One region of the Paenibacillus sp. FSL H8-0259 genome, then DNA from elsewhere that is predicted to be linked to it. Evidence: predicted binding sites of a transcription regulator. Region 1 holds the regulator's gene; each other region holds the start of a gene.
What was found. The regulator Rex, encoded in region 1, represses fermentation and respiration genes when NADH is low (regulators of the CRP and FNR family bind a similar motif). The targets are predictions, from matches to a motif close to TTGTGAAATATTTCACAA.
Positions count from the first base shown of each region.

Region 2: a site for Rex is predicted at 2,369-2,386, ahead of NSU01_RS33410 (formate/nitrite transporter family protein). Genes of this name have one in related genera too.
Region 3: a site for Rex is predicted at 2,231-2,248, ahead of adhE (bifunctional acetaldehyde-CoA/alcohol dehydrogenase). Genes of this name have one in related genera too.
Region 4: a site for Rex is predicted at 2,365-2,382, ahead of NSU01_RS21775 (polymer-forming cytoskeletal protein). Genes of this name have one in related genera too.

Region 1 is NZ_CP150147.1:5,196,673-5,201,423, reverse strand. Features, by position in the region: gene dinG (ATP-dependent DNA helicase DinG) at 1-1,977, shown strand, start outside; gene NSU01_RS22465 (redox-sensing transcriptional repressor Rex) at 2,197-2,850, shown strand; gene NSU01_RS22460 (amidohydrolase) at 2,837-4,138, shown strand; gene NSU01_RS22455 (DUF5590 domain-containing protein) at 4,166-4,687, shown strand.
Region 2 is NZ_CP150147.1:7,765,217-7,769,967, reverse strand. Features, by position in the region: gene NSU01_RS33420 (formate--tetrahydrofolate ligase) at 1-506, shown strand, start outside; gene NSU01_RS33415 (FAD-dependent oxidoreductase) at 882-2,246, shown strand; gene NSU01_RS33410 (formate/nitrite transporter family protein) at 2,487-3,314, shown strand; gene NSU01_RS33405 (MFS transporter) at 3,781-4,751, shown strand, end outside.
Region 3 is NZ_CP150147.1:5,443,432-5,448,182, forward strand. Features, by position in the region: gene adhE (bifunctional acetaldehyde-CoA/alcohol dehydrogenase) at 1-2,155, opposite strand, end outside; gene NSU01_RS23670 (extracellular solute-binding protein) at 2,599-4,065, opposite strand; gene NSU01_RS23675 (carbohydrate ABC transporter permease) at 4,199-4,751, opposite strand, start outside.
Region 4 is NZ_CP150147.1:5,035,938-5,040,688, forward strand. Features, by position in the region: gene NSU01_RS21765 (ABC transporter ATP-binding protein) at 1-548, shown strand, start outside; gene NSU01_RS21770 (hypothetical protein) at 867-1,553, opposite strand; gene NSU01_RS21775 (polymer-forming cytoskeletal protein) at 1,723-2,283, opposite strand; gene NSU01_RS21780 (GNAT family protein) at 2,432-3,022, opposite strand; gene NSU01_RS21785 (sigma-70 family RNA polymerase sigma factor) at 3,187-3,681, shown strand; gene NSU01_RS21790 (anti sigma factor C-terminal domain-containing protein) at 3,682-4,674, shown strand.

The DNA of each region.
Region 1 (4,751 bases):
TCGCTGGGCTATCTGCTTCCGGCCATTTATCACAGTGTCCGCAGTAATCAGAAGGTCATGGTCAGCACGCATACGATCAACCTCCAGGATCAGCTGCGTGAGCGCGACATCCCTCTTTTGACGAGTGTTGTGCCCTTTCCGTTCAAGGCAGCGATCTTTAAGGGGAGAGGACACTATTTGTGTCTCCGTAAGTTTGAACATAGAATTAATAAAAGGGACTTCACAAGTCCCAGGGAAGAAGCGCTTACGGCCGCGCAGATGATGGTCTGGCTGACCCAGACGGAGACCGGCGATGATGAAGAGCTGAACTTAAGCGGGCGCGGCGGTGATTTCTGGGAGACCGTAGCCAGTGATACCGACTCTTGTCTGGGACGCTCATGCCCTTGGTTCAGGAAATGTTATTATCACCGGGCCAAGCATGAAGCCGGGATTTCCGATGTGGTGGTGACTAACCACTCCAAGTTATTCGCAGATGTTAAGGCCGGGCATCAGCTGCTTCCGGCTTACGAGCATCTCATCATTGATGAGGCGCATCATCTGGAGGACATTGCCGGCAAACATCTCGGAATGCAGATGAAATATTTCACCGTGGCGCATACGCTCACCCGTCTGTACAAGGACAGCCGGAGCGGACAGCTGCCTGCCCTGCGCCAGACCCTGCAGTCGTCCGGCAGTGAGCAGGCTTCGGAATGGAGCGGTGTTATCGACCGGATCTATCCGGATCTGCTTACCGTCAAGGAGTCCTGGGATACACTTAGCGACAAGCTCTTCGGCCTGCTGCCTGAACGCAGCGATGCCGGAGCCGGTGAAGCCGGCCAGCTTGTCGCACGCCTGCAGCCGGGCAAGAAGCCCAAAGAGTGGGAGGAGCTGGCTGCTCTGGAGAATACACTCCATCTCAGCTTGAGTGATATCATCCGCAAGGGTGATAAAATGCTCAGTGAGATGCGTGATACGGACAGCCAGTCCTCTTCGGACAGTCTTGTGACGGATATCGGCGGGTTGTTCAAGGACCTGGCCTCCATCCGGGAGCAGATCCGTTTCTTTATGGGACTGAATGACGAGAATATCGTCTACTGGCTGGAGGGGAGCGGCAATTACCGCGGCAAATCGCTGCAGATGTATGCCGTTCCGGTGGATGTGAGCACCCAGCTCAGGGAGCTGTTCTTCGACAAGAAGAAGAGTATCATCCTGACCTCGGCCACCTTGTCTGTGGATAAGTCATTCCAGTTCATGATAGATAATCTCGGTCTTGGTGAGGCTGCAGAGCAGGGCCGTCTGATGACAGCCCTGCTTCCGTCGCCGTTCAAATACCGTGAGCAGGCACTGCTTGTCATTCCCCGTGATTTCCCGAGTGTCAAGGGAAGCATAGGGGATGCCCGCTTTGTGGATACACTGGTCCATTCTCTGGCAGAAACTGCCGTGGCTACCCGCGGGCGGATGCTGGTGCTCTTCACCTCCTACAAGATGCTGCGCCAGGTCTATGATCCGCTGAAGGAGGCCCTGGCTTCGCAGGATATCGCGGTGCTTGGACAAGGCGTAGAAGGCGGCAGTCGGAGCAAGCTGATCCGGCGGTTCCAGGACAGTACAGCGTCAGTCTTGCTGGGTACGAGCAGCTTCTGGGAAGGTGTAGACATTCCCGGTGAAGCTTTGACCTGTCTGGCCATTGTCAGACTTCCGTTCCAGCCGCCTAATCATCCGCTGGCTGAAGCGAAGTCGGAGCTGCTCCAGGCACAGAAGAAGAATCCGTTCATGAAGCTGTCCGTCCCGCAGGCCGTAATCCGCTTCAAGCAAGGCTTCGGGCGGCTGGTCCGCACCGCGCAGGACCGCGGAATCGTTATTGTATATGATACCAGGGTAATCGAATCTTATTATGGGAAGTATTTCCTGTATTCGCTGCCCGGTCCCAAGATGGAGCATATGCTGACGGATCAGATCGTTCCGCGGATTGCAGAATGGCTTGAAGAAGGCGGGGTTTAATAATCCGTCTCCGGTTGATATTATGTATAAGTAATTATTGTTCTGAAGTCCCGTGCTCCACTGCTGCTGCCCAAACGGGCAGTAGTACCCGGAGCATGGTTCCTATAACCGGCTTATCAAGCAGCATATGCTATCAAACCTAAGTGAATGCTTACGAAGCGAGTTTTGCGAAGTTGAATCAAGCAGCATATGCTATCAAAACTTTTAGGAGGAGAAAACATGAAATCGGATAAAATATCGGAGGCCGTCGTTCGCAGACTCCCAGTGTACCTGCGTTTCCTGAACGATCTCCAAAAACGTGAAATCTCAACAGTTTCTTCTCAGGAGCTGGGACAGAAGCTTGATCTCAACCCCGCCCAGATCCGCAAGGACCTGGCTTATTTTGGTGATTTCGGCAGAAAAGGCATTGGTTATGATGTCTCTTATCTGATTGAGAAGATCAGGCATATTCTCAAGCTGGACCAGCAGATTAATGTAGCTCTGGTAGGTGCAGGTAATCTTGGCCACGCCTTGTCGAATTACAATGCTTACTTGAAGGATACGATGAAGATTACAGCTGTATTTGATGCTTATGAGCCTAAGGTAGGCCAGCAGATCAACTCGTTGACTGTTCAGCCGATGAGTGAGCTGGGGGATACCATCCGTGCACAGGGCATCCGCATCGGGATTATTACCGTTCCGGACAGTGAAGCACAGAACGTTGCTGACATTCTGGTGGATTCGGGCATTGAGGCGATCCTGAATTTTGCGCCTGTCATTCTGAAGACTCCGGCCAATATCCGGATTCATGCCGCCGATTTCACTACGGATCTGCAGAGTCTGGCTTATTATTTGCATGACGGAAAGGACGAAGCTGAAGATGAGCAGCAATAAAACCATTATTAAAAACGGGCGTTTTCTGGTGCCTGGCAGCGAAGAGCCGGTGCTGAGCGGTTATATGACCATCGAAAATGATCTTATTACTTACATAGGTGAAGATAAGCCTGTAATTGAAGAGGATGCCGAGGTTATTGACGGCAGCCGGCTGCTGTTCATGCCGGGTCTCGTCAACACCCACGGCCATGCGGCGATGTCACTGCTGCGCGGCTACGGCGATGATATGGTACTGCAGGCTTGGCTGCAGGAAAAAATGTGGCCGATGGAAGAGAAATTCACCGGTGATGATGTGTACTGGGGAACCTCTTTGTCCGTTCTTGAGATGCTGAAGGGCGGCACTACGACCTTCCTCGATATGTATGACCATATGGACCGGGTTGCTGAGGTTACCGAGCAGTCAGGCATCCGTGCTGTACTTATGCGCGGTGTTATTGGCCTTTGTCCGGAAGAGGTGCAGAATCACAAGCTCGCGGAGGCGATTGCTTTTGCCCGGAACTGGCATGGCAAGGCTGACGGCAGAATTACTGCAATGCTCTCGCCGCATGCGCCTTACACCTGTCCTCCGGAGTTTTTCATGAAGTTTGTCCAGGCGGCTCATGATCTTGATCTGCCGATGCACACGCATATGTCCGAAACGCGTCATGAAGTGGAGCAGAATGTGGCCGATTACGGCCTGCGTCCGGTCGCTCATCTGGAGAAGCTGGGAATGTTCACCCGGCCGTCCCTGATCGCCCATGGTGTTCATCTGAACGATGAAGAGATTGAGATTCTGGCCCGCCACAATGTTGGTGTATCCCACAATCCCGGCAGCAATCTGAAGCTGGCCAGCGGAGTAGCCCGTGTTCCTGAGCTTCTTAGAGCAGGAGTTAAGGTCTCCCTGGGTACGGACGGTGCGGCAAGCAACAACAACCTGGATATGTTCGAAGAAATGCGGCTGGCCGCGCTGATCCACAAAGGTGTAAGCGGTGATCCTACAGCAGTACCGGCTCCAGAGGCGCTGCTGATGGCGACCGAATATGGTGCACAGTCTATTTTCCTGAACCAGGTAGGCCGGCTTGCAGCAGGGATGAAAGCCGACTTCATTGCGATTGATATTGATCAGCCGCACTTGCTGCCGCATACCGATCTTTTGTCCCATGCGGTATATTCAGCCAGTGCCAAGGATGTGGAGCATGTCTGGGTGAACGGCAAACAGGTTGTGAAGCACGGACAATGTCTGACACTAGATGAAGAAGCTATCCGCCGCAAAGCGCAGGAAACGTTCGAGGGACTGCTTAAACGGTAATACAGGTTTAAAGGGAAAGGAAGCTGCATGTTGAAGAAGAGGAGAAAATGGCTTCCGCTGGGGATTTCCCTGGTTCTGCTCCTTCTGTTCGGACTAAGCCAGTTTTATGCCTACATTATGAAGGATCAGTGGAACGAGCGGAGTGAAGCCAAAGAGATTGCCAGAGCGCGGGCCGGCTTAACTGAGGTAACCAAAGCACAGAAATCCGTCTGGGATGAAAATGCGATATACTGGGTGCTTACCGGAAAAAATGATGCAGGAACCGAGCTGATGGTTTGGGTCCGTTTTACCAAGGAAGGCCAGCCAGCCGGAGGCGCCAACGATTTATACGCGGAGGAGCTCAGCAAAGGGACTTCTGAGGCGCAAATCCGTGATATTATAGCTGCCCAGCTTCCGGGTATTACGATTAAGCGGCTGCTGCCGGGAGTGTATAACGGAGAATATGCCTGGCAGCTGTTCTACAAAAAGGACGGCAGGTTCTATTACAGCTTCTATCGCTTCACAGACGGCAGTGCCATCGGTGAAGGGTACAGCCTGCCCAACCGGTAAGCGGCAGCAAGAATGGTCTACAGCAGGAGCGGGAGGACAGTTGAACTGTTCTCCCGCTTTTTAT
Region 2 (4,751 bases), 2.6 Mb from region 1:
ACGAGGTGCTGGAGGCCTGCCGCCGGCTGGGTGTGCCTGCTGCGGTATCCAAGGTATGGGCTGAAGGAAGCGCAGGCGGGCAGGAACTGGCGCAGGAGCTGAAGAAGCTGCTGGACCGGGAAGAGGCCGTAAAGTTCGCGCCGCTGTATGAAGACAACCTGGACATTCCGTCCAAAATCAATAAAATCGTCACCGAAATCTACCATGGCGCAGAAGTGGCCTTCTCCCCGGCAGCCAAACGCAGTCTGGCTGTTATTGACAGGCTGGGCCTGCACCAGCTTCAGGTCTGTATGGCCAAAACGCCATATTCCTTCTCGGATCAGCCGAGGCTGCTTGGAGCACCGGAAGGCTTCACCATGGGTGTACGGGACATTACATTGTCCCTTGGCGCAGGATTTGCTGTAGTCATCACAGGGAACATTGTCACGATGCCGGGCCTACCCGCCAAACCGGCCGCAGAAGGGCTGCTGGTCGATGAAGATGGTGTGATCTCCGGTTTGGAATAAACGGTTTTTTGGCCGCATACAGGCGGCAGCCATCCATTAGATAGAGCCTCACTTGTTCCGCAGAAGGTTTGCGGTGTAGTGGGGCTTTTTTTGCTGCAAAGATTAGAATTTATACAGTTTCACACCCTAACGCTGCTTCCTGCTGCTTCCTGCTGCTTCCTGCTGCTGACAGACATAATGTCCTACTGGCGGGGAAAACTAATGCAAGAAGAAAAGAAATTCGTGCAGATAATTAAAAATTGAAATTGTGAACAATGTGAGAAAATTCACAAAAGTGCTTGTAATGTGATAAATATCACAATATAATCAGTGTATAAAGTGAAATTAATCACAACTACAGAGAAACAGGCTTGTAAATTGGAGGAGGAAGAAATCATGAAAGTAGCAGTCATTGGATGTACACACGCCGGAACCGCCGCAATTGTTAATACCGCACAGCTGTACCCGGATGCCCAGATTACGGTTTACGAGCGCAACGATAACATATCGTTCTTGTCTTGCGGCATTGCGCTTTACGTAGGGGGAGTCGTCAAGGACCCGCAGGGATTGTTCTATTCTTCCCCGGAACAGCTTGCAGCACTGGGTGTGCAAACGAAGATGCGCCATGAAGTGACGAATGTGGATACCGCCCGCAAAACATTGAAGGCCCACAACCTCGCTACAGGTGAAGAATTTGAAGATACGTACGACAAGCTGATTATGACAACAGGCTCATGGCCGATTGTGCCTAAGCTGGAAGGTATAGAGCTGGAGGGGATTCTGCTCTCGAAGAATTATAATCACTCCAACACCATTATTGAACAAGCGCAGAAGGTGAAAAGAATTACAGTAGTCGGAGCCGGATATATCGGCGTTGAGCTGGTTGAAGCTTTTCAGATGAACGGCAAGGAAGTTACCCTGATCGACGGGGAAGACCGCATTCTGAGTAAATATCTCGATGAAGAATTCACGGCTCCGATTCAACAATCACTTGAAGAGCATGGCATCAAGCTTGCGCTTGGTGAGAAAGTCGCAGCATTCGCCGGAGAGAACGGCAAAGTGACCAAGGTCATTACAAGCAAGGGAGAGCATGAAACCGATCTGGTCATTCTCTGCATCGGCTTCCGTCCGAATACAGAGCTGCTCAAGGGTCAAGTCGATATGCTTCCGAACGGTGCGATTATGGTCAACGATTACATGCAGACCAGCCTGCCGGATGTATATGCCGCTGGTGACAGCTGTGCGATTCATTACAACCCGACCGGTAAACATGCCTATATTCCGCTCGCCACGAACGCTGTACGCATGGGGACACTGGTAGCCCGCAATCTGGTCTCGAATACGATTCCTTATATGGGTACGCAGGGAACATCAGGCATCAAGATTTATGAAGACAATATTGCCGGAACCGGACTTACCGAGGATGCCGCCAAAGCCGAAGGTATGGATGCTGAAAGTGTTATGCTGATTGACAACTACCGTCCGGAGTTTATGCCGACATTCGAGCAGGTTCAGGTAAAAGTCGTATTCGAACGTGCGACCCGCCGCATTCTTGGGGCACAGATTATGTCCAAGATGGATCTGACGCAGTCGATCAATACCGTATCGGTTTGTATTCAGAATAAAATGACCGTGGACCAGCTGGCCTTCATTGATTTCTTCTTCCAGCCGCACTACAACAAGCCTTGGAACTTCCTGAACACTGCAGGACTTCAGGCACTGCCCAAGACAGTTGCCGTTAAAGAACCAGTGCATGTCTAATCACGCCTGATTTCGCCGGGGCCCGTTAAGGGCTCCTTTTTTTTATGGTTTTAACTATTAATTCCGGGTCCGAATGAGAAAAATATTCCGCCGCCTAACCTTTTATGGTAAATTTGACATGTCAGTGAAAACTTTCACTTAGGTTTTCTGAGAGTGATTTTTATCACGTTAATGTGATTGTGATCACGTTACAATGGCATAAAGGAACAAATTTTAAGTAATTAGAAGGGGATAGGAATCATGGCTTATAACAAACCGCAGGGGATCGCCGAAGTAACGGTAGAGAACGGAGTCAAGAAAGCGCACAATCCGCTCAGCACTGTACTTATTCTTGGTTTCCTGGGAGGAGCGTTTATCGCGCTCGGATTTTTGCTGGATATTCGTGTCATTGCCGGTGCGCCTGCCGAGTGGGGGTCCATCGCTAACTTCATCGGAGCTGCGGTATTCCCGGTAGGGCTGATACTGGTGCTGCTTGCCGGAGGCGAGCTGCTGACAGGCAACATGATGGCGGTGCCGCTTGCTTTTATTGCGAAGAAGATTTCGTTCTGGGAAGTGATTAAGAACCTGGTGCTGATTACACTCAGCAACCTGGCAGGAGCCTTGTTCGTTGCTTATTTCTTCGGTCATGTCGTTGGCCTTACATCGGACGGGGTGTATCTGGAGAAGCTGGTGAGTATGGCTGAGCACAAGATTGATGCGACCTTCCTGCAGGCCTTTATCTCCGGGATCGGCTGTAACTGGCTCGTGGCGCTGGCAGTGTGGCTCTCCTATGGAGCAGATAATTTCAGCGGCAAAATCCTCGGTATCTGGTTCCCGACAATGGCGTTTGTAGCCATCGGCTTCCAGCACGTTGTAGCTAACATGTTCCTTATCCCTGCTGCCATCTTCGAAGGACATTTCACGTGGGCGCAGTATTTCGCCAACTTTGCCCCGGTATGGCTGGGCAATCTTACGGGCGGCGCGATCTTCGTCGCAGCGGCTTACTGGATGGCTTACCTGCGTAAGGAGCCGGCAGCTGTAACGGCTGTTGAAGGAATCTCCGCTGCAGGTGTGAAGAAACACGCTTAATTCAAAATCCGCCGGTAATGACCGGCATGTTCAATAGTTTGGCCCCAGCACTTCCTGGCTTCTCGGCACCCTGTTTTTGGGAATCGCAGAGAGAAAGGGAGTGTTTTTTGTTAGCCCGGCTCTGCCTGGAATAACTTCAGGGCAAAACAAAATTCGCCGTGCATATCCGACTCGGGGGAACGAAATCGGATTCACGGCGAATAAATAGGGAGTGTTTCATATGCACTATTACCCTGGCCTGCGGGGAACGAATCAGGTCATTTCCACCTATTTTCTTTACGTGCAGAAGCTGCAGTTATAGAATATAAATAGCACGGCAGGCGGGAAGTGATTGGGAATTTCGCAGCAGTGAATTCAATGATGCTATGCGATAAAGCGTTAACGCGAGAACTTGCCCGTCATCCTGTTTTCAGATGATACTGGATGGATTAATGACACCTATGTTACAGGGGATGAAAGACAAGTTATGAGATTTTTGCAGGCCTATCCGAAGGAAGTCAAAGTGTTCTTGATTGCCAGTCTCATTAATGCAACCGGCAGTGCGCTGATGTGGCCGCTGGTTACGATGTATGTATTTGATGAGCTGGGACGCAGTATGAAAGATGCGGGAATTGTTCTGCTGGTTCAATCCCTCGGGGGGATTGCCGGGCAATTGCTGGGCGGATCTTTGTATCACAAGGTAGGGGTAAACCGCCTGATTGTCGGAGCACTGGCTATGAACGCGCTGACCCTGTTTGCTCTTCCTTGGGCAAGCGGCAGCTGGAGTATATTCATTATAGTTATGGGCCTGATGGGGTTGTTCAACTCTCTGTCTCTACCGGCTATTCAGGCCTTTATCGGCTTCCGGTTCGCGGAGCAGCGCGGAGAGCTGTTCAATATCGTCTATGTCTCGAACAATATCGGGGTAGCACTGGGTACCGCACTGAGCGGATTCCTGGGCAATTATATGCTGAGCTTTGTGCTGAACGGTGTGACTTCGGCGGTGTTTGCCGGATTCTTCTTTGTTTATCTGCGCAGGGTGGGGACAGCACCGTCGCCGTCCCATGAGACAATACAGAAGAAACACCCGCAGGGGGAAGCGTCAGGCTGGAAGCTGCTGGGGCATACGCGGATTTATCTGTACATGGCTATTGGTTCGATGTTTCTGCTGATCGGCAATTCGATCTGGAATACCGGAGTATCGCCGTTTATTATTTCAGAAGGCTGGTCGAAGCAGTTATACGGCTTCCTCTGGACGCTGAACGGCGTACTTATCTTTGCCGCGCAGCCGCTGGTCAGTCTGATCAAACGCTGGTTCGCAGGGACTTCTACTGCGCAGATGACAGCAAGCGCCGTATTCTATCTGGGCGGGTATGCGGTTATACTGTTCATGCCGAGCTACCCGGGCATGCTGCTGGCGATGGTGCTGGCTACACTGGGTGAGATGCTGATCTCTCC
Region 3 (4,751 bases), 250 kb from region 1:
CTGCCAGAGTCGAAGCGTTGTGCATTTTTTCGCGGGCAAGCTTGTCGCCTTGCAGTGCGGATTTCTCCAGCCACTGGAATACCAGTTGAATGGCTTTGATTGCCAGACCATCGGAATAGTCACTGGCCATTACAGATACATAAGCTTCAATTGCATGTGTCAATACATCCATACCTGTATCGGCAACAGCAGTTTTCGGTAAGCTGTATACAAACTCCGGATCAATAATAGCTACGTCTGGAGTCAGCTCATAATCAGCAAGCGGATACTTAGTATTATTGCCAGTTGTCTTGTCTGTGATAACTGCGAACGAAGTTACTTCAGAACCTGTACCGGAAGTTGTTGGAATCGCAACGAATTTCGCTTTGTTGCCGAGCTTAGGGAATTTGTATACCCGTTTGCGGATATCCATGAACTTCTGTTTCAAGCCGTTAAAGTCTGCATCCGGGTGTTCATAGAACAACCACATTCCTTTTGCAGCATCCATTGGGGAACCGCCGCCGAGTGCGATGATGCAGTCCGGCTGGAATCTGTTCATCATTGCAGCGCCTTTTTCTACAGTAGTTGTCGATGGATCCGGTTCAACTTCCGAGAACACTTCGATCGCTACCGGAGTCTGGCGTTGACGCAGGTAATGCTCAACTCTTTCCACATAGCCCAGTTTAACCATCATAGGGTCAGTAATAATAGCTACGCGAGTGATATCAGGCATTTTGGCCAGGTACTGTGTGGATCCCTTTTCGAAGTAAATCTTGTCAGGTACTTTAAACCATTGCATATTCACGGTACGACGGTTCACCCTTTTCACGTTGATCAGATTGATTGCAGTCACGTTTTGCGATACAGAGTTGCGTCCATAAGATCCGCAGCCCAGTGTCAATGAAGGGATATTAGTATTGTAAATATCGCCGATTGCGCCGTGTGTGGATGGCGAGTTGACGAGAATACGTCCGGTTTGCAGACGGTTGGAGAACTTCATGATTACTTCTTCGTTGTTCGAGTGGATAGCCGAGCTGTGGCCCATGCCGCCAAATTCAACGATTTCAGCTGCGCGTTCGATACCCTGGTCTGCGTTCTTCACTTTGTAGCAAGCCAGAACCGGGCTCAGCTTCTCAGCGGACAACGGATATTTGGTACCTACGCCTTCAAGTTCAGCTACCAGGATCTTCGTGCCGGCAGGAACCTGAATTCCGCACATTTCAGCGATCTTCACAGCGGATTGGCCGACGATAGCCGGGTTAACCGCACATTTTTCTACATTCATTGCGCCGCTTGTCAGCTTGGCAGCTTCTTCTTTATTTACAAAGTAGCAGCCGTTCGCAATCATTTTCTTCTTCACTTGGTCAAAAATCGCTTCTTCAATGATAACCGCTTGCTCGGAAGCACAGATCATACCATTATCGAATGTTTTGGAAAGGATAATGTCTGTCACTGCCTGATCAATGTCAGCACTCTTCTCAATGAAAGCAGGAACGTTACCAGGACCTACGCCGAGTGCCGGTTTGCCGCAGCTGTAAGCCGCTTTAACCATTGCCGATCCGCCGGTTGCCAGAATCAGTGCAACGTCAGGATTGTTCATCAGTGCGTTTGTTTTGTCCATGGTCGGAAGTTCGATCCATTGGATGAAGTTCTCAGGAGCGCCAGCCTTCACACCTGCATCATGTAGAATTTTGGCTGCTGCCGCACTACACTCTTGCGCTGAAGGGTGGAATCCGAATATAATAGGGTTACGTGTCTTAGCGGAAATCAAAGCTTTAAACATCGTGGTGGATGTTGGGTTGGTTACCGGTGTGATACCCATAATGATTCCGACAGGCTCAGCAATCTTCTGGAAGTTGTCATAAACGTTATCCTCAATAACACCTACTGTCTTGTCGTACTTAATTCCGTGCCAGATATATTCAGTTGAGAAGATGTTCTTCGTAATTTTGTCTTCATAGACACCGCGTCCTGTTTCTTCAACGGCCAGCTTAGCCAGGTACATATGTTTGTCGAGTCCGGCCAACGCCATTGCATGAACGATTGTGTTAGTTTGCTCTTGATCCAGTCCCATGAACGCTTCATGAGCTTTCTTTGCTTTATCCACCAAAGTCTGAATATATTCTTCAGCGGTGGTTTGTTTCACTTGGGCGGCGACTTCGTTTTTAACTGCCATCTCCCTCGTCCTCCTGTCAATTTTTAGGTTGTTTTTCTCTACACATTTATCTTATCATATCCTTTTCACCTTGTATAGTGAAATCTTTCACAAAGTATAAAGTTTTTTTTGATTTGTTTTCAAAGCGCTTTCATTCGATCATATTCTAGTCTATTTTCCATTTGTTGTGTGATAATTCATTTATATTTGTCCGATTTGCGAACGCCCGCCCTCTAGCCTCCCCTGCTTTTCTTGAATCCAGCTCTTCAGCCTTGTTTTTCCCCCAGAATAATGGTGCTATCTGATGTTCTTCCTAATCTTCGTCAACTCTACTCTCCTGCCGCATTCTCTTACATAGAAGTATAAATATAAATCAGAGCAAGCAAAAAGGCAGGAGACCAGGTCTCCTGCCTTAGCGTTATAAATCCTCTATCAAGCATCGTAACCACTCATTCAGCAAGTGACTATTCCACTTTGATAGTATCGAAGAATTTCTCTTGAACAGTTTTGGCGGCAGCGTCGAGCTGGGCTTTGGAATCTGTACCATCCTTAGAGAACAGCTCCTGGATTACATTGGACATGGTTGCATAGTAATCCTGAGTATTGTATTGCGCTTCAGGCTTACCATCCAGCAGCGCCATAATTTCAGGGCTGTATTGATAAACGATGTCGTACTTGTCATAGACAGCTTTGGTCTTCTTGCCGAAGTCGGAATCAGCAGCATAGTAATCAAGGAGCGGCGGGATGTAGTATTTGCCGTCCGTTTTGCGCTGGCTGATAATCGCGTCAAGAGCTTCAAGGCCTTTGTCAGAGAAGTAATCGAAAGTAATATAGCGGAAGGCCATTTCCTGCTCGTCTTTGCTGGCGTTCGGATTGATAACCAGATAGTCACCGCCGAGTACGCCGGTATGCTTGCCGCCTTTTTCAGCAGCTGGCATCGGGTAAGTAAGAACATCTTCAGGCTTGAGTCCGCCCTGGTTTAGCGCCTGCTCAATAACACCGTCAGATCCGGCCATTACCATAGCAGTACGTCCCTGCTGGAACGCGCCTACAGCATCGCCCCAGCCAAGCGCCCAGTCCTGAGGAACAGCTTTGGCTTCCCATCTCAGCTTCTTATAGAAATCCAGCGCCTTCACACCGGCATCCGAATTGAATGTAGCCACAACCTTGCCGCCTTCAATCTTCTGGATTTCACCGCCTGCTTCGAACAGGAAGTTGGTCCAGTTCCAGCCTGCTTCGTTGCCTTTACCCATTGGAGCAATACCGGAGATCCCCTTCTTGGTATCCGCTACCCCTTTGGCGGTATTCAGCATATCATCCCAGGTCCAGTCCATTGGAGGGACGGCTACACCTTTTTCATCCAGCATCTTTTTATTAATCATCGTTGTAGTGACATAACCCTTTTGCGTTACGCCATACACTTTGCCGTCAATAATGAACTGGTTCTGCAGGACAGGGTTAATCTGATCCTTGAATTCATAGTTGTTCCACAGATCCGTAACATCAGCGACCCAGCCCTTCTCGACCAGGAATTTCGCTTCAGTTGCATAGGTGTTGAAGAAGGTAGGAGCTTCATTCGCTGCCATCTTCACCCCGATTTCGCTTACATTGTACTGCCAGTCATCCTTGACAATCTCTACATTCGGATAGACCTCCTGGAACCGCTTGATCTTGTCATCCTCCTGTGCTCTTACCTCGGTAAGGTCAGGGGTAGGATAGTGAATTTTGATCGTTACTTTTCTCTGGGTGATATCATCTACCGGTGCCTCTGTCGGAGCAGCGGTCTCCTCTGCTGCATTAGTAGCTGCTGGTGCAGGCGTCGCCTCTCCTCCATTTGCCGCCGGTTTGTTCCCGTTATTATTGCCGCCGCAAGCGGACAATAACGATCCCGTCACCAGGAGACATGCTAATACGCTGGAAAATTTACGCATTGAAACTCCCCTTTTCAATTCATAATTAGCTTACAAATTCATCATAAAAGAGAAACCGTTTACAAACGAGGTGTATTTATATTCCTTTCATGTGCAGGTTTACGATCCGTATCCTCCTGCAGCATAATTTTGATCACCCTTTGACAGCCGACAGGGAAACGCCGCGCATAATGAACTTCTGGAAAACAAGGAAGACCAGGATCGGCGGTAAAGACACAAGGAACAGAATGGCAAATTTGATGTTCGTATTCAGTGCTTTTACATTAATAACGTATTTATAGATCGCTGTGGCGAGTGTGTACTTATCCTCACTGTGCATGACTAGCGAAGGCCAGAACCAGTCATTCCAGGCTGTGGAGAAGATAAAGATTGCCAGTGTCGCAAAAATCGGAATCGACAGCGGAACGGCAATGGTGAAGAAGCTTCTCGGCTCCGAGGCCCCGTCAATCCGTGCGGCTTCAAGAATCTCCGGATGAATCCCGTCGAAGAAGTTCTTAAGCAGCAGGAAGAAGAAGGTATTCGCACCAGCCGGCAGCCAGAAAGCAGCATACTGGTTCAGCAGCCCGAGTTCCTTGAGATTGACAAAGTTCGGGATCATATAGCTTGTGGCCGGAATAAACAGCGTCATCAGGAAGAAGAAATAGAAGGCCTTGCGGTAAGGCACATTCATCCGCGAGATGCTGAAG
Region 4 (4,751 bases), 160 kb from region 1:
ATGTGCCGCAGAATCCTTACCTGTTCTCCGGCAGCATCCGGGATAATCTCGCGTTCAGCGATGAACATGCCAGCGATGAAGAAATCCGGGAAGCTGCCCGCCTGGCAGGTGCAGATGAATTTATTATGCGGCTGCCTGAAGGATACGACACGCTGATCGGTGAACACGGCTCTACTTTATCAGGCGGTCAACGGCAGCGCCTCGCCATCGCCAGAGCTTTTCTGCGTAATGCCCCGCTCCTGCTGCTGGATGAAGCTACTTCAGCACTCGACAACGAGTCCGAACGGCTGGTTCAGCAATCGCTTGATCTGTTGATGAAAGACCGGACCACCCTCGTGATTGCCCACAGGCTCTCAACGGTAAGGGAGGCTTCGCGGATCATTGTTCTGGATCATGGAAGAATTGTTGAAGAAGGCACACATGATGCGCTCATTGAACAGGATGGGCTCTATGCGGAGCTGTATCATTTACAGTTTAGAACAGCACCGGTTGAAGAATTGGAATCCGCATCCTATGCGAAATCCCTTACTTCAGTATTACCGGCATAACATCAGTTCTCCCGGGAAAACAAATCACAATTACAGACGAAGACCCCGAAGGTCCGTGTCACCACGGCGGCCGGAGTCTTCGTCTCTTTTCAGACTCAAATAGAAATGTTGTACGTTTTGCAACTTTGATACTTAGATACCCGGATACTCGGGAAGATTGTTGTATGAAATGCAGGAATTCTCCCAATTAACGGCTTGTTCACGGAGGAATGCTGCATTGTGTACAACAATTTGCGATTAGGGCTGATATTACAAGGGAATTGTTGTATTTCGTGCAACACTCCCGCCATTGAAGGTTATGCGAAGCCCCTGCACTTTTTATTTTGAACCACCTAGCGGAATCGCCCCGCTGTCTCTGGCGTCTGTTATGATTTTGGAAGCGGCCACTTCCCCGTCCTCATCAAACCCTTCAATCTCAAACGGGACACCCGCCGTAACCGGCTGAAAAGCGAACCAAATCGTCCGGTCTGATCCGACTTTAATCAGCTTTGCTTCGGATGTATCCGTTCCTGCCTCCTTCTGCTCGACTGTAATATGCTGAATGGACGGGTTCAGAACATCTCCGATCACCATGGGAAATGGAGTCGAAATATGCTCCAGTTCAGGAAAACACATATAATTTATTGCAGAGCTCTCCGGACCTCCGCCCATTCCGTAGCCGCCTCCCCATACCCACTTCCATCCGAGCCAGGTTTTGCGGACATACTCTACTTGAAGATTACTGCTGCCTTGCTGCCCCGGCCGGGTAAGAAATACCAGCTCCCCTCTGGCTGCAGGCTCCTGATGAATTACAGTCATCGTGTCAGAGGCGCGGAACAGCCGGACAGCTTCTTCCGGACTTTTGCCAAGTGGAATCTGGAGGGTCTGGTCCATTCCGAGTGAGCGGGACATCCGCTGGTCAGACCATCCGCCCGGTCTTTCATACATATACAAAAGTAAATAGAGTACGGCTACGGAAGCTAGAATCACTCCGGCAGCCATTCCCAATCTCCGGCTATTCTTCATGAATAATTGCATCCCCTGTCCCATGTGTTTGCGCTTACAATACCTTCCATAATACTATAGAATATTTCAGCGCAGAATACAAAAAAGCCCGTAGAGCAAGCCCCAAAGGGCCTGTCTACAGGCTGTTTGCAATCCATTCTAATATTGTAACTGCTATATTAGGTTTGAATTATTTAACTTCATTTGCTCCGGTTACTTTGCCTTCGATCACAGCAGTAGCCTTCACATCTTCACTTGCATAGTAGAGGTTACCGTCGATAGTAGCATCTTTGTACAGGTTGAATCCGTTAGCTTCTACATATACGTCACCTTTGATTGTACCGCCTTGAACGCGGAAGTTCTCGCTCTGTACAGTTACTTTAGGTGCTGTCAGTGTGTAGGTAGCTGTAACCTTGTGATCTGCATCTTGTGCATACAGGGCAAGCTTACGGTAGATCGCTGCAGATGCATCGCCTTTGTCATGGAATTCACCGGCTACAACAACATCTTTGTCAACGGTCAGATCGTTCAGGATTGCTACAATCCAGTTGCCGCTTTCGCTTACAGCAGCAGTGAAGGCATCTGCCTGGTTAACAATCGAAGCTGTGCTTTTTGCATCAGTCTGCTCTGTGGCTGGAGCTGTTGTTGCTGCTGCACCTGCATTATTAGCTGCGTTATTATTATTCGATCCACAACCCGACAACAATGCTGCTGATACCCCTGCTACTACTAGAACTTTGAATAATTTCATTTTTAATTCCCCCTGTTTCTTTTAATTAACTTTATTATATATTAAAATTTTTATGATAACAACGTGATAGTTTTCACAATATTGTGTCTTTTTTCACAAAGAAACATTTTAATTGTTTCATATCGTGCAAAATGCAGGTATTTCATGCTTATTTGTCTAATTTTGTTCGCGAACCCTCAGCGGCTCCAGCGGCTGATCCTTTCAATTCTAAAGCCTCCCACTCCTCTCTAAGCAGCCCCATTCGAATAGAATCGTAGAACTGCCCATCGTAGTAACGGCATTTCCGGAGTCTTGCTTCCATCGTCATGCCTAATTTCACCCCGGTCCTGATCATCCGCTCATTCCCGGACCATGTGGTATAGCCTACACGGACCAGCGGATACGCATTGAACAGATGACCGATCCACAGTCTGAGAGCTTTAGTCCCGTAACCGCTGCTCCAATAGGCAGGATCATAGATGATAATACCCATTTCCAGCCAAAGGGATGGCTCATGCTCCCAATAGTAACTGACGTCGCCAATAACCCCGCCCTCTACTTCTATTACCCAATTTTTTCCGCATCCAACAATCTCCGCTCTGTTCCCATAATACTCTTCCCACGGAATCCGCTTGTGTTCGTAGTAAGGTGCATCCCATTTCTTCCACTCCGGTGCTTCCTCTTTGTGTGAGAGCTCCCACAGTCTGAATAGATCCCCTTCAGCTATCGGCCGAATCTGCAATTCATTTTCCTGATACATAGATTTCCTCCGTTGCCGCTAATATTTTACATACTGATATTATATTAACTGAACTGCTGAAGCTGTTGCTGGTAGTGAACATTTATAATTAAGGAATACTGAATGTAACGGCTGCTGTAAACTTTTCACGGAACTTAGCGTTGTATAGGGGAAGGGGGCAGGACATGGCCAAAGAAACCATTCATCACTTTCTGCAGCAAGCCGGAACTTTGCTATACCGGTATTTGAGGAAACGCGGACTCGCCCGCGAGGATGCTGAAGATATCGTTCAGGACACCTGTTATAAATACTTAACCTATCAGGATGGTATCGGCCCGAAACAAGTCATGGGCTGGATGTTCCGTGTCGCCACCAATCAGTTCTATGATCTCAAGCGAAAAGACAAACGTCATCCGGCGGTCGATGTTGACGATATCCAGCTTCTTTCTTTAACCCATCTGCCGGAGATCCAGCTGCTGAGGCGGGAAACCGCACAGAATATCCGCGACACGCTGTCTATGCTCTCTGAGCAGCATCAGGAGCTGCTGATTCTCAAATATGAGCTGAACCTTACTTACAAGGAGCTCTCGTCCCTGTACGGTATGAATGAGAACACGCTCAAAACTCATGTTACACGCGCCAAAAACCAATTCATCAAACATTATGGGGAGGACTATTAAATGGAACAGAATCATGAACAGGACCCGTTTATTTTCGGAGGGAAAGGGGCTCAGCAGATAATCAAAAAAGCCAGACTCCGCTCCACCCTGAAGACCATTGGCATCATTGTTATCGTAACCCCGGTTATTCTCGCCGTTATCTGGTATGGCCTCTACCACTTGAGACTGAACCAGGGAGACAAGGTGCAGTCTGAGATTCTCTGGAAAAATGAGATCAGTGCACCCAATGTGCACATCAGCAACCAGTCGGTGAAATTAGACAGCTTTGGAGGCGAGACCTACAATCAGACTTACAAATGGCTGGGAAATAAACCTTATATCTGGCAGCCCATCGAGGAATCCTATAATCTGCTGGGCCACTCGACCGGCAGGTATGGCGCATTTGGAGCGATTTCTCTCCCGGAACAGCTGAGCGCAGCGTCCACACACCGTTACAACTCTGCCACCGGGGACCGGGAAATGATCTTTTATCATCCGGAGATTGATTATGATTCCTATGAGGACAGCATCAGCCAGCTGAAGCAGCTGGGAGACGATACACTTGTGGAGATGGCGTTGTCTTTTGACCAGGCCTATACGCTGGATAAGACGCAGAAGCTTCTGCCTGCCGGGATGCAGCCTGTCTGGTTATGGACGGATGCATATACTCCCTCTTATAAAAAATACCTGAAGGAAACGCGCCAGACCATCGCAGCTGATTCGATGATCATCTACGGATTTCATGGAGAGCAGTTTGCCCCCTACGGCGGTGTAAACTCCTTCATTAATAGTGTCGAACAGCTGCGGAAGCACGGCAAAAACTTCACCTGGGAAGCAGATCAGGTTCATCAGAGCCTGGCCGGGGATAATAATATTCTGGAACCGGATGATATCACAATTATTGGTGTAGTCGTAACCGGCACCGCTAAACAGCTGGAAGCTCTGCAGAAACAGGCTTATATCAAAGCCTCTACCTTCGGCGTGGTCTCTGATTCCATTACACTTCCTAATTAAGCTGTCATTCCAAGGAAGCTTCCCAGCCGGACGGTTGAATTGGACTTCTTCACTACAGCTTGAGATAATTAAGCCAA